3 regions of the Comamonas sp. MYb69 genome follow, and region 2 is predicted to be linked to each of the others. Evidence: predicted binding sites of a transcription regulator. Region 2 holds the regulator's gene; each other region holds the start of a gene.

Region 1 (4,646 bases), on a different contig from region 2:
CTGCACATAGCCGGCCTGGCCGCGCGCCTGGGCAAGCAGGTCCAGCGTGTCCAGCGGCAAAATGCCTTGGCTCCAGAGCGAGCCGGGGTAGCTGCTGTAGACACCGCGCTCGCGCGCCAGCTCGGTCGATGCCCAGTAGGCGTAGTAGCAGACCGCCTCCATCGAGGTATCGGCAAACTGCAGGGCCGCATCGCTGGCGTAGGGAATGTGCAATTGGTAGAGACTGTCCTGGAAGGCCATGATGCCCAGGCCCACCGGGCGGTGGCGCAGGTTGGAGTCGCGTGCTTTGCCCACCGCGTAGTAGTTGATGTCGATGACGTTGTCGAGCATGCGCATGGCCGTCGTGATGGTGCGCTTGAGCTTGTCATGGTCGAGCGCGAGGCCACCTTGGCCGTCGTCCTTCAAGTGGCGCGCCAGGTTGACCGAGCCCAGGTTGCAGACGGCGGTTTCCGTGTCGCTGGTGTTGAGCGTGATCTCGGTGCAGAGGTTGGACGAGTGCACGACGCCGGCATGCTGCTGGGGCGAGCGCAGGTTGCAGGCATCCTTGAAGGTGATCCAGGGGTGGCCGGTCTCGAACAGCATCGACAGCATCTTGCGCCACAGATCGACCGCGGGCACGGTCTTGCTCAGCGCCAGCTCGCCGGTCGCGGCCTTGACCTCGTAAGCGGTGTAGGCCCGCTCGAAATCCTGGCCAAAGCGGTCATGCAGATCGGGCACATCGGAGGGGGAGAACAAGGTCCACAGGCCTTTTTCCATGACCCGTTGCATGAACAGATCGGGGATCCAGTGGGCGGTGTTCATGTCATGGGTGCGGCGGCGGTCATCGCCAGTGTTCTTGCGCAGCTCCAGAAATTCCTCGATGTCCAGGTGCCAGGTCTCCAGGTAGGCGCAGACGGCGCCCTTGCGCTTGCCGCCCTGGTTGACGGCCACGGCCGTGTCGTTGACCACCTTGAGAAAGGGCACCACGCCTTGCGATTCGCCATTGGTGCCCTTGATGCGGGCGCCCATCGCACGCACGGGGGTCCAGTCATTGCCCAGGCCACCGGCAAACTTGGACAGCAAGGCGTTTTCGCGGATCGCATCGTAGATGCCGCCCAGGTCATCGGCCACCGTGGTCAGGTAGCAGGACGACAGCTGCGAGCGCAGCGTGCCGCTGTTGAACAGGGTGGGTGTGGACGACATGAAGTCGAAGGACGAGAGCAGGTCATAGAACGCGATGGCCCTTGCATTGCGGTCGTCCTCCTTCAGCGCCAGGCCCATGGCCACGCGCATGAAGAAGGCCTGGGGCAGCTCGATGCGCTGCTGGCCTACATGCAGAAAATAGCGGTCATACAGCGTCTGCAGACCCAGGTAGTCAAACTGCAGGTCGCGCTCGGGCTGGAGAGCGGCGGCAAGGCGCGGCAGGTCAAAGTCCAGCATCTCGGGGGCGAGCAGTTCATGCGCCACCCCTTGCGCGACAAAGCCGGGGAAGCTGCTGCGGTAGGCCGCGCCCATGTCGGCACTGCTGACGTCCTGGCCCATCACTTCGCGCGTGATGGTGTGCAGCAGCAGGCGCGCGGTGACAAAGCTGTAGTCCGGGTCTTTTTCGATCAAGGTGCGGGCGGCGAGGATGGAGGCCTTGAACACCTCGTCCATGTGGACGCCGTCATAGAGGTTGCGCAGGGTTTCGCTCAGGATGGGTGCGGGGTCGACATCCTGGCCCAGGCCCTGGCAGGCTGCGGCAATGCGGTCATGGAGCTTTTTGACATCGAGCAGCACCTGCTGACCCCGGTCCTGCACATGCAAGCTGGCATGGGCGGGCGTGTGCTGGGCCTGGAGCTGGGCGCGCTCCTGGTTGCGGCGCTCGCGGTACAGCACATAGGCACGTGCCACCTCATGGTTGCCGCCGCGCATCAGACCGAGCTCGACCTGGTCCTGCACATCTTCGATATGGAAGGTGCCGCCGCCCGGGCGCGAGCGCATCAGCGCACGCACCACCGTGTGGGTCAGGTTCTCGACTACTTCGCGCACGCTGGCCGATGCCGAGCCCTGGCTGCCATGCACGGCCAGAAAGGCTTTCATGATGGCGGTGGTGATCTTGGGGGGCTCGAAAGGGACGACTGCTCCGTTGCGTCGCATGATCTGGTAGTCCGGCAGTACGGTAAATCCATCCAGGGTGCGCGAGCTGGCGGCCGGTGCGGACCGTTGCTCGGAAAGCGAAGCAGCGCTCATGATGTCCTCTCTGTGGTGCGTGAAAAGCCGGAGAAACAGCGCTGGGCATACCGGTACCACTGAGCCGCCGGCTACCACCTCACACTACATGTAGTGTTTTATTAAGCGCTGGACACTACCTGTAGTGTATGGCGCATTGCAGGCTTTGTGTGTAGTGCTGATGACCATGCTGCGCAGCAAAACGGCGGCAACTGCGCATGGCGTGGTGGTTTGCGCCTGCAAACCACCGCTGTGTGTGTGTTTCTGCGCCATCTGCGTTGCAGAGCCTGCGTAAAACATAGGCATTGCATCTGAAAAAAATTTTTTCAAATGTGGAAAATTGCCGTGTTTTTTGTGGCGTACATGCCTTTCATTGCATGCGAATGAAAGGGGATGCCGGGCAGATGCAGGCGGCTTTGAACAGGTTCTTAGAGGCTTGGGCTATAGCCCGATTTAGAGGCCGAGCGATGCGGGAAACATCGATCGCGGCCAGGCCAGATCCTGCTGCAGCTGGGGCCAGAGAAAGCCGGGACCCGGGTCGTTCTTGCGGCCCGGCGCAATGTGCTCATGGCCGGCAATATAGGCGATCGCATACTGCGCGCGGATCTGCTGGCACAGCTGCACCAGGCTCTCGTACTGGGCGGGCTCGAAAGTCTCGCCCTCCAGGCCTTCGAGCTCGATGCCGATGGAGTCGTCATTGCAGCGCGGCCGGCCGCGCCAGAACGACTGGCCGGCATGCCAGGCACGCTGGTCGGCGCTGACAAACTGCCACACCAGGCCTTGGCGCGTGATGAAGAAATGCGAGGACACCTGCAGGCCCCGGATGCTCTGGAAATAGGGGTGGGCATCCCAGTCGAGCTGGTTGGTAAAGAGGCGCTGCACATCCCCCGTGCCGTAGATGCCCGGCGGCAGGCTGATCGAGTGGACGACCACCAGATCGGTGCATGCCCCCTCAGGTCGGGGGCCGAAATTGGGCGAGGGGCAGTGCGTGGCCGTGCGCAGCCAGCCGTCTTGCCAGAGCGCTGCCTGCGGCGCGCTGGTGGCGTGCATATTGGCATGAGGCGCAGCGTGGGGGTGCGCGCCAGGCGGTGTCTCGGGCAGGTCGTGGGGCATGGCGTCGGGCCCTAGGGCTGCATCCCGTCGCTGGGGTCATGGATCTGCAGCCGCTCCATGCGGTAGCGGATCTGACGCAGGCTGATGCCCAGGCGGTTGGCCGCAGCGGTGCGGTTAAAGCCAAACTCCTGCAGCGCGCGCACGAGGATGTCGCGCTCGATGCCATCGAGCCAGGCTTGCAGATCGGCGGGCAGATCCTGTGGCGGCGCAAAGCGCTGGAGGCTGCTGGGGGCCATGGCCGCAGCCTGTGGCTGGAGCGGCGCCAGCGGCGCGCTGGGCCGTACATAGGCCGGTGCCGGCTCTGCTGCCTGGCTCTGCGCGGGCGAGGGACGCGTGGCATCGGCCCGGGCCGGCTCCACATCGAGAAAAGCGCCATCGCTCAAGGCGACCGAGCGCAGCAACAGGTTTTCCAGCTCGCGCACATTGCCCGGCAGCGCGTGGCCCGCCAAGGTGTGCAGCGCCTGGGCGCTGAGCTGGGGCACCGGCTGGCCGCTCTCGCTGGCGATGCGCTCGAGCAGCGCCTGGCACAGCGCGGGCACATCTTCGCGGCGCTCGCGCAGCGGCGGGATGAAGATGTCAATGACGTTGAGCCGGTAGTACAAGTCCTGGCGAAAGCGCCCGGTCTGCACATCGGCCGCCAGATCGCGGTGGGTGGCGCTGACGATGCGCACATCGACCGCTTCTTCCTGTTGCGAGCCCAGGGGCCGCACCTTGCGCTCCTGGATCGCACGCAAGAGCTTGGCCTGCATCGACAGCGGCAGCTCGCCGATTTCATCAAGGAAGAGGGTGCCGCCATGGGCGGCCTGGAAAAAGCCTTCGCGGTCCTGGTTGGCGCCGGTGTAGGCGCCTTTGCGGGCACCAAAGAACTCCGCTTCGAGCAGGTTCTCGGGGATGGCGCCGCAGTTGACGGCCACCATCGGCCCGCTGGCCCGCTGGCTGTTGCGGTGCAAGGACTGGGCCACCAGCTCCTTGCCGGTGCCCGATTCGCCGCGCACCAGAATGGGCGCCATGCTGCCGGCCACCTTGGCAATGCGCTCGCGCACCTGCTGCATCACAAGGGACGGGCCGATCAATTCGCGCTGGGCCGGGAGGGCTGACCGCGCGGGCGTGCCCGGCTGCGGCGCCGCTTGAGACGCGGGCTGCGCCAGGGCCAGCGCAGCGGCATCCTGCAGCCCCTGGCTGGCAGAGGCCACCACCTGGCGAAACTGCTTGAGGTCCACTGGCTTGGTCAGGTAGTCAAACGCGCCTTCGCGCAGGGCCGCGACGGCATTGTCGGCCGAGCCATAGGCGGTCATGACGATGGCGCGCTCGCTGCGGCCCTGGCTGCGCAGGTCCTGCAGCAG
Region 2 (4,646 bases):
GGCGCGCTGCACCCCCAGCATGGCGGCAGCCTGCTGGCTGCTGAGCCAGGGGCTGTCGTCGTCGGAAGGTGGGACGGGGATAGGTTGGGCGGGGCGTGCAGAAACCATGGGCCATGCTACTGCAGTGAGAGATGAATGGCATGTGTATCGGCCCAATCAAGATTGACCCCGGGGTGCGGCAGGTATGCAATGGCGGCAGTCCGTCACCCAGGAGAACGCCTTGCCAACCACCAACAACCACACCGCCACCACCCATCCCCTGGCGCAGCAGCCGCTGCATGCGGCCATACAGGCCAGCGTGCACATGCTGTGGCAGCAAGCGGGCCTGCCAGCGCAGGCTTTGCAGCAGGGCGCGTTGGCGCTCAGCGGCGATGGCGCTGCCTACCCCTCGAGTTTTTGCCTGGATGTGGCAGCGCCCGCGGCCGTGGCGGCCAGCGGCCTGGCCAGCGCATTGATCCACCAGCACCGCCAGCAGCAGGCCATGCCCCAAGTCCAGGTGGATGTGGGCCATGTGCTGGCCGAGTGCAGTGGCTATTTCACCTTGGACGGTGAGCAGCCCAATCTCTGGGCGCCCATCTCAGGCCTCTATGCCTGCGGCGCCGATGTGGGCGAGCCGGGCTGGCTGCGCATCCATGCCAATTTTGCGCACCACCGCGATGGCATGCTGCGGCTCTTGGGCCTGCCCACGGGCGCGGCCACCACGCGGGAGCAGGTGGCGGATGCGCTCCAAGGCTGGACGGCGCAGGCGGTGGAGGAGCGCGCTGCCGCGCTCGGCCTGGTGGTGGCAGCGGCCCGCAGCCCGCAAGCCTGGCAGGCCCATTCCCAAAGTGCGGCGGTGGCCGCGCAGCCCTTGGTGGCCATCACCCAGCTGGACAGCGACCAGCCTGCCGCCCCCCGCGATGGGCCGGCGCCTGCCCAGCACCGGCCGCTTGCTGGCCTGCGTGTGCTGGACCTGACCCGCATTCTGGCGGGGCCCGTGGCGGCCCGCAGCCTGGCGGCGCAAGGGGCTGATGTGCTGATGCTCAATGGGCCGGGTCTGCCCAATATCGAGGCCATTGCCGATATGAGCCGGGGCAAGCGCTCGGCCTTGCTGGATTTGAAAACCCCGGCAGGGCAGGGCGCCATGGCCGCGTTGCTGGGCCAGGCCCATGTGCTGCTCCAAGGCTACCGGCCGGGCGCGCTGGACGCGCTGGGGCTGGACCCGCAGTCTGCCGCCCGGCTGCGGCCGGGTATCGTCTATGCCAGCCTGTCGGCCTATGGCCGCAGCGGCCCCTGGGCCGACCGGCGCGGCTTTGATTCGCTGGTGCAGACCGTCTGCGGCATCAACTGGGCCGAGGGCCAGGCTTTTGGCAGCGCCGGGCTGCGCGCCTTGCCGCTGCAGATTCTGGATTACAGCGCAGGCTTTTTGCTGGCCTTTGGCATCCAGGCTGCCCTCTACCGCCAGGCTATGCAGGGCGGCAGCTGGCATGTGCAGGTATCACTGGCGCGGGTGGCGCAGTGGCTGCAGTCCATGGGCCAGCGGCCGGTAGCCGCTGCGGCGGCTAAGGTACCCAGCGGCGCGCCGCCTGACGCCTATCTGGAGACGCTGGACAGCGGCTTTGGCCGCCTGCGTGCGGTACGCCATAGCGCCGTGCTGCAGCGCCTGCCCGGCGGCTGGCTCCACGCCGGCCAGCCGCCTGGTGGCGACCAGCCCCGCTGGTGAGCCCTGCAGGGCAGCGTGGGGCACCAGCATCAGTGATAATGGCGGGCTATGAGCGGCAATACCTTCGGCACCTTATTTACTGTTACCAACTTTGGCGAATCCCATGGCCCGGCGATTGGCTGCGTGATTGACGGCTGCCCACCGGGCATGGCGTTGAGCGAGGCAGATATCCAGCAGGACCTGGACCGCCGCCGCCCCGGCACCAGCAAGTTTGTCACCCAGCGCAATGAGCCCGACAGCGTGGAGATCCTCTCGGGCGTCTACGAGGGCAAGACCACGGGCACGCCGATTGCGCTGCTGATCCGCAATACCGACCAGCGCAGCAAGGACTACTCGAATATTGCGCAGAGCTTTCGCCCCGGCCATGCCGACTATGCCTACTGGCACAAGTACGGTATCCGCGACCCGCGTGGTGGCGGCCGCTCCTCGGCCCGCCTGACGGCGCCCACGGTGGCCGCTGGCGCCGTGGCCAAAAAGTGGCTCAAGGAGAAGTTCGGTACCGAGTTCCGCGCCTGCATGCTGCAGGTGGGCGAGGTGGCCCTGCCTTTTGAGGACTGGGCGCATGTGCCCAACAACCCGTTTTTTGCGCCGGTGGCTGATGTCAGCCGCTATGAAGACTATATGGATGCGCTGCGCAAGTCGGGCGATTCCTGCGGCGCGCTGATCCGCGTGCAGGCCAGCGGCGTGCCCGTCGGCCTGGGCGAGCCGCTGTACGACAAACTCGATGCCGACATCGCCTACGCAATGATGGGCCTCAATGCCGTCAAGGCCGTCGAGATTGGTGCCGGTTTTGACAGCGTGGCCCAGCGCGGCACCACGCATGGCGACTCGCTCAGCCCCCAGGGCTTTCGCAGCAACAATGCCGGCGGCATTCTGGGCGGCATCAGCACCGGCCAGGACATCGAGATCCGCATCGCTATCAAGCCCACCAGCTCGATCATCAGCCCCCGCGAGTCGATCGATACCGAGGGCAAGAGTACCGAGGTCATCACCAAGGGCCGGCATGACCCCTGCGTGGGCATCCGCGCCGCACCGATTGCCGAGGCCTTGCTGGCCATGGTGCTGATGGACCATGCGTTGCGCCACCGCGCCCAGAACAGCGATGTGGTGCAGGCGGTGGGGCCGATTGCCGCCGAGGCGCCGCAAGACTGACAAGGCGCAGCCCGGGCAGGCTCGGTGGCCGGCCCCCAAAGAAAAATGCGAACCCAGGGGTTCGCATTTTTTTGTGCCTCAGTCCTTTTTACGGGCGCTGTCTTTCTTGGGCTCGGGCGGCGGGGTCGTCACCTCGTCGACGATGGACTTGAACTGGTCAATGTCCTCGAAGCTGCGGTAGACGCTGGCGTAACGGATGTAGGCCACCTTGTCGAGCTTTTGCAGCTCGGCCATGACCAGCTCGCCGATCAAATGCGTCTGCACCTCACGCGCACCCAAGGTGCGCAGCTTGTCCTCGACATGCTCGAGCGCCAGGTCCACCTTGTCGATGGGGACTGGGCGCTTGCGCAGCGCCAGGCTGAATGAGCCGCGCAGCTTGCTGCGGTCGTAGTCGATGCGCCGGCCGTCCTTTTTGACGATGACCGGCAGGCTGACTTCGGGCCGCTCATAGGTGGTAAAGCGCTTTTCGCAGTTGCCGCACTGGCGCCTGCGCCGTACAAAGCCGCCATCTTCTGCAACACGGGTCTCCACCACCTGGGTATCGGGGTGGCTGCAGAAGGGGCATTTCATAGGCGCGGGCGCTGCTCAGATCAGCGGTAGACGGGGAAGCGTGCGGTCAGGGCGTTGACCTTGGCGCGCACGGCAGCGATGTTGGCTTCGTCCCGTGGGTTGTCCAGCACATCGGCGATCAGGTTGGCCGTGAGGCGCGCCTCTTCGTCCTTGAAACCACGGGTGGTCATCGCGGGCGTACCGATACGGATACCGCTGGTGACCATCGGCTTTTCCGGGTCGTTGGGGATGGAGTTCTTGTTGATCGTCATGTGGGCAGCGCCCAGCACGGCTTCGGCTTCCTTGCCGGTGATGCCCTTGGCGCGCAGGTCCACCAGCATCACGTGGCTTTGGGTGCCGCCGGAGATGATGCGCAGGCCGCGCTCGGTCAGGGTCTCGGCCACGATGCGGGCGTTGGTCTTGACCTGCTGGGCGTACTGCTTGAACTCAGGCGTCAGCGCTTCCTTGAAGGCCACCGCCTTGGCTGCGATCACGTGCATCAGCGGGCCGCCTTGCAGGCCAGGGAACACGGCCGAGTTGATGGCCTTCTCGTGCTCGGCCTTCATCAGGATCACGCCGCCACGGGGGCCGCGCAGGCTCTTGTGGGTGGTCGTGGTCACCACGTCGGCGTGGGGCACGGGGTTGGGGTATTCGCCAGCGGCGATCAGACCAGCGTAGTGGGCCATGTCCACCATGAAGATCGCGCCCACGTCCTTGGCCACCTTGGCAAAGCGGGCAAAGTCGATTTCCAGCGAGTAGGCCGATGCGCCAGCGATGATCAGCTTGGGCTTGGTCTCGTGCGCCTTCTTTTCCATGGCGTCGTAGTCCAGCTCTTCCTTCTCGTTCAGGCCGTAGGAGACGACGTTGAACCACTTGCCGGAGATATTGAGCGGCATGCCATGGGTCAGGTGACCGCCTTCGGCCAGGCTCATGCCCATGATGGTGTCGCCGGGCTTGAGGAAAGCCAGGAAAACCGCTTCATTGGCCGATGCGCCGCAATGGGGTTGCACATTGGCAGCATCGGCGCCGAACAGCTGCTTGACGCGGTCGATGGCCAGCTGCTCGGCGATATCAACAAATTCGCAGCCGCCGTAGTAGCGCTTGCCTGGATAGCCTTCGGCGTACTTGTTGGTCAGCTGGGTGCCTTGGGCCCACATCACGGCGGGGGAGGCATAGTTTTCGCTGGCGATCAGCTCGATGTGCTGCTCTTGGCGCTGGTTTTCGGCCTGGATGGCCGCAAAGA
Region 3 (4,646 bases), on a different contig from region 2:
CCGGCTTTGCCCGGTGCATTGGGAATGGTGGCCGCCACCTGGCCATCGGCAGCGATCAGTTGCAGCTCGGCGATATGGTCGATGGAGGGCAGGGACTGGAGGTTGTCAGCAAAAGCCATGGGGATTCCTGGGCGCAGAAGTGATATCAAAAAAATAGCTGCCGGTGCTTATTGCATGGGCAGCTCACGGGTTTTGTATTATGCAACAGCGCTTGCCGCCAACGGGGGCAGGGCGGCCGTCCTGCCGCCTTCAGCCGTCGTTAGCCCTGTGCCTTCACCAGGTCCATGATAAAGCGCCAATGCACCTCATCCACCGGCGTGATCGACAGGCGATTGCCTTTTTGCAGCACGCGCATGTCTTGCAGCTCTGGGTACTGGCGCAATGCAGCCACCGTGATCGGCACGATCTTGCGCAGTGCCTGCACATCGCGCATCAACCAGCGCGGGGCCTCCGGCTTGGACTTGGGGTCATAGTATTTGGACTGCGGGTCAAACTGGCTGGTATCGGGCCGCAGCCGGCCTGCAATGCGGGCGATGCCGTAAATACCGGGCTCGGCGCAGCTCGAATGCCAGTACAGCACACCGTCACCCACCTGCATGTCATCGCGCATGAAATTGCGCGCCTGGTAATTGCGCACCCCATCCCAGGCAATGGTGGCATCAGGGGCGCTGAGCGCATGGTCGATCGCATATTCGTCCGGCTCGTTTTTCATCAGCCAGTAGCGGGGGGATGCAGCGTTCATGGTGTTCGTTGGTGACGGGGTGGGAGCCATTGGGTGGCACGGCCTGGAGCCAGCCGCGCATGCATGCGCCATGCTAAACGATGCGCCGGCGCTGCTGCTGCCAGCACAGCCATGCGGGCCTGCGGATCACCGGCGGCGTTTATACGAGACAAGCCACAGCGGAATTGGCGGCAACATAGTACAATAGAGAGCTTTGCAAGCTTTTATAGCTTGGAGGCGCTGGCTGCCCTGGCAGCTGCGCCGTCAATATTGTGTGGGATGCTGGCTGTTGCGCCCCGTTGTCGGGCTGGCAGATATCCGCTTGGTTGCCTTGCAGGCCCTTGCCCCTTGGGTGGCGAGAGTTGACAAGGCCCTCCCGAACCATGGAGAGAGCCACCGCTTGTTGGTGGCACTGAGAACAGCATGGCGAACCGGTTTCGCACATGCACCACTAGACAAGGATTCGTCGACTTATATGGCTAAAGAAGAACTGATTGAGATGCAAGGCTCCGTGACCGAAGTGCTGCCCGATTCGCGCTTTCGCGTGAAGCTGGACAACGGCCACGAGCTGATTGCCTACACAGGCGGCAAAATGCGCAAGCACCACATTCGCATTCTGGCCGGTGACAAGGTGTCGCTGGAGATGTCGCCCTACGATCTGAGCAAGGGCCGCATCACTTTCCGTCACCTGCCTGGCCGTGGCCCGGCGCCGACCCAACAACGTTAACCGCATGGGTGCTGGCCGCTGTAAAAAAATCGTCAAATACGAAATGCAGCTGCCCAAACCCTGGTTACAATAACGGCTTAGTCGGAGCGTAGCGCAGCCTGGTAGCGCATCTGCTTTGGGAGCAGAGGGTCGCGAGTTCGAATCCCGCCGCTCCGACCATTCCATTTAAAAACCTGTTGCATGCAAATGCAGCAGGTTTTTTGTTTTGGCAATGCTTGGCAATTTGCGATATGGCGCGGTTTATTCTGATGGAGTGCCGGCAACCATCTTTCACATTCTGCTTCATGCACGGCGCTTGGCGCGGCCCTCCCGTTTTTGCTGCGCAGCGGGCAGGGCGGCTGTCTCGCCAACCGCCCCAGCAGATGAAAAGTTGTCAAAGTAATCATTTTTCGCCGGAAGTGGCTCCGGCTCGATATACAATAGCGGCTTAGTCGGAGCGTAGCGCAGCCTGGTAGCGCATCTGCTTTGGGAGCAGAGGGTCGTGAGTTCGAATCCCACCGCTCCGACCATCCTTATCGAAACCTGTTGCACGCAAGTGCAGCAGGTTTTTCGTTTGGGCGCTGCTGCAAAAGGGCGAAGTACCCCCCGCCATGCAGCTTGGTCTATGGCTTGATGGGCCAGGCGATCAACCAGATGGTGATCGCCATCAACATGGGGGGATGATGCCCTCTTCATCACCGGGAATGTGCCCACCCGGATACATATATTTACCGGATCCCTGCGCGTTGATTTTGCTGCATTCTTCGCTGAAACAGCCAGTGCCTAGCAGAAATCGGGCCTGATTTTCTGCTGCCAAGAACGCTACAGGTAGCGTACACTCAAGCCCATAGACACCATATGTAGTGTCCACCGCTTCCCCCACAGGTTTATTGATGCTGGTCTCGCGCCAGCCAAAACGCGCCAGCCATGCCTGGTGCGTTTTGGCGCGGGACTGCCGCGTCTTGCGCCCGTGGTCCTGCGTTTTTTATCCCATTAGAAACATCGCAAATGAACCAGACAAGCACTATGAGAGTCACCAAGCGTGACGGTCGCGTTGAGCCTATCGACCTCGACAAAATCCACCGGGTGATTGACTGGGCGGCCAAAGGCCTGAGCAATGTGTCGGTCTCACAGATCGAGCTGCAGTCGCATATCCAGTTTTATGACGGCATCCGCACCGATGCGATCCATGAAACCATCATCAAGTCTGCGGCCGACCTGATCTCCGAAGACGCACCGGACTACCAGTACGTGGCAGCGCGCCTGGCGATCTTCCACCTGCGCAAGATCGCCTTTGGCCAGTTCGAGCCGCCGCACCTGTACGACCACGTGCAAAAGCTCACCGAGCTCAAGAAGTACGACCCGCACCTGCTGGCCGACTACAGCCGCGAAGAGTACGACGAGATCAATGGTTTCATCGACCACTGGCGCGATATGGACTTCTCGTACGCAGCCGTCAAGCAGCTCGAAGGCAAGTACCTGGTGCAAAACCGGGTGACCAAGCGCATCTACGAGAGCCCGCAGATTCTGTATGTGCTGGTGGCGATGAGCCTGTTTGCCAAGTACCCGGCAGACCGCCGCCTGCAGTACATCAAGCGCTTCTATGACGCCGTCTCGCGCTTCAAGATTTCGCTGCCCACGCCCATCATGTCGGGCGTGCGCACACCGCTGCGCCAGTTCAGCTCCTGCGTGCTGATCGAGTGCGATGACAGCCTCGACAGCATCAATGCCACCACCAGCGCGATTGTCAAGTACGTCTCGCAGCGCGCCGGTATCGGCATCAACGGCGGCCGCATCCGCGCGCTGGGCAGCGAGATCCGGGGCGGCGAGGCGCAGCACACCGGCTGCCTGCCTTTCTTCAAGATGTTCCAGTCGGCCGTCAAGTCCTGCTCGCAGGGCGGCGTGCGCGGTGGTGCCGCCACCTTGTTCTACCCGCTGTGGCACCTGGAAGCCGAGTCGCTGCTGGTGCTCAAGAACAACCGTGGCGTCGAGGAAAACCGCATCCGCCATCTGGACTACGGTATCCAGATCAACCGCATGCTCTACCAGCGCCTGATCAAGGGCCAGAGCATCAGCCTGTTCTCGCCCCATGATGTGCCCGGTCTGTACGAGGCCTTCTTTGCTGACCAGAACAAGTTCGAAGAGCTGTACGTCAAGTACGAGGCCGACGAATCCATCCGCAAGCGCACCCTGCCAGCGGTGGAGCTGTTCTCGCTGATGATGCAAGAGCGCGCCAGCACCGGCCGTATCTACATCCAGAACGTGGACCATTGCAACACCCACAGCCCGTTCAACCCGGCCGTCGCTCCTGTGCGCCAGTCGAACCTGTGCATGGAAATTCTGCTGCCCACCAGCCCGCTCGAAGACATCAAAGACGAGAACGGCGAAATTGCGCTGTGCACCCTGTCCGCCTTCAACCTGGGCGCGCTCGAATCGACCGATGAGCTCGAAGAGCTGGCCGACCTGATCGTGCGCGCACTCGATGCGCTGCTGGACTACCAGGACTACCCGGTGGCCGCTGCCCGCATTGCGACCGAAAAGCGCCGTTCGCTGGGCGTGGGCGTGATCAACTACGCCTACTACCTGGCCAAGAACGGCGTGCGCTACTCCGACGGTTCGGCCAATGGCCTGACCCACCGCACCTTCGAAGCCATCCAGTACTACCTGCTCAAGGCCTCGGTGCAGCTGTCGCGCGAGTTCGGCCCTTGCACCGCTTTTGCCGAGACCAACTACGCGGCCGGCATCCTGCCGATCGACACCTACAAGAAGGACATCGACGCGCTGACCGATGAGCCCCTGCACCTCGACTGGGAAACCCTGCGCGCCGAGATCAAGACCCACGGCCTGCGCAACTCGACCTTGACGGCGCTGATGCCATCCGAGACCTCCAGCCAGATCGCCAACGCGACCAATGGCATCGAGCCTCCACGCGGCTTTGTCTCGGTCAAGCAGTCCAAGGATGGCATCCTGCGCCAGGTCGTGCCGGAGATCGATCGCCTGAAGGGCCAGTACGAGCTGCTCTGGCAAATGCCCAACAACGATGGCTACTTGAAGCTCGTGGGCCTGATGCAGAAGTTCGTCGACCAATCCATCTCGGCCAACACCAACTACGACCCACAGCGCTTTACCGATGGCAAGGTGCCGATGCAGCAACTGCTCAAGGACCTGCTGCAGGCCTACAAGTTTGGTGTCAAGACCCTGTACTACCACAACACCCGT

What was found. Region 2 encodes NrdR, which represses ribonucleotide reductase genes. Its sites were predicted from a motif close to CACNANATNTNGTG; they were not measured.
Region 1: WH303_RS05220 (ribonucleoside-diphosphate reductase subunit alpha) is a predicted target of NrdR. The motif match lies at 2,294-2,307, and genes of this name have one in related genera.
Region 3: nrdA (class 1a ribonucleoside-diphosphate reductase subunit alpha) is a predicted target of NrdR. The motif match lies at 2,280-2,293, and genes of this name have one in related genera.

Annotation. Positions count from the first base shown of each region.
Region 1 covers NZ_JBBGZG010000003.1:215,112-219,757, forward strand. Annotated here, with positions in the region: gene WH303_RS05220 (ribonucleoside-diphosphate reductase subunit alpha) at 1-2,211, opposite strand, end outside; gene ampD (1,6-anhydro-N-acetylmuramyl-L-alanine amidase AmpD) at 2,644-3,240, opposite strand; gene WH303_RS05230 (sigma-54-dependent transcriptional regulator) at 3,315-4,646, opposite strand, start outside.
Region 2 covers NZ_JBBGZG010000012.1:113,588-118,233, reverse strand. Annotated here, with positions in the region: gene WH303_RS17060 (citrate synthase family protein) at 1-108, opposite strand, end outside; gene WH303_RS17055 (CoA transferase) at 305-1,702, shown strand; gene aroC (chorismate synthase) at 1,751-2,854, shown strand; gene nrdR (transcriptional regulator NrdR) at 2,933-3,424, opposite strand; gene glyA (serine hydroxymethyltransferase) at 3,445-4,646, opposite strand, start outside.
Region 3 covers NZ_JBBGZG010000005.1:254,849-259,494, reverse strand. Annotated here, with positions in the region: gene WH303_RS09430 (DUF2322 family protein) at 1-119, opposite strand, end outside; gene WH303_RS09425 (EVE domain-containing protein) at 260-742, opposite strand; gene infA (translation initiation factor IF-1) at 1,197-1,448, shown strand; tRNA gene WH303_RS09415 (tRNA-Pro) at 1,531-1,607, shown strand; tRNA gene WH303_RS09410 (tRNA-Pro) at 1,881-1,957, shown strand; gene nrdA (class 1a ribonucleoside-diphosphate reductase subunit alpha) at 2,454-4,646, shown strand, end outside.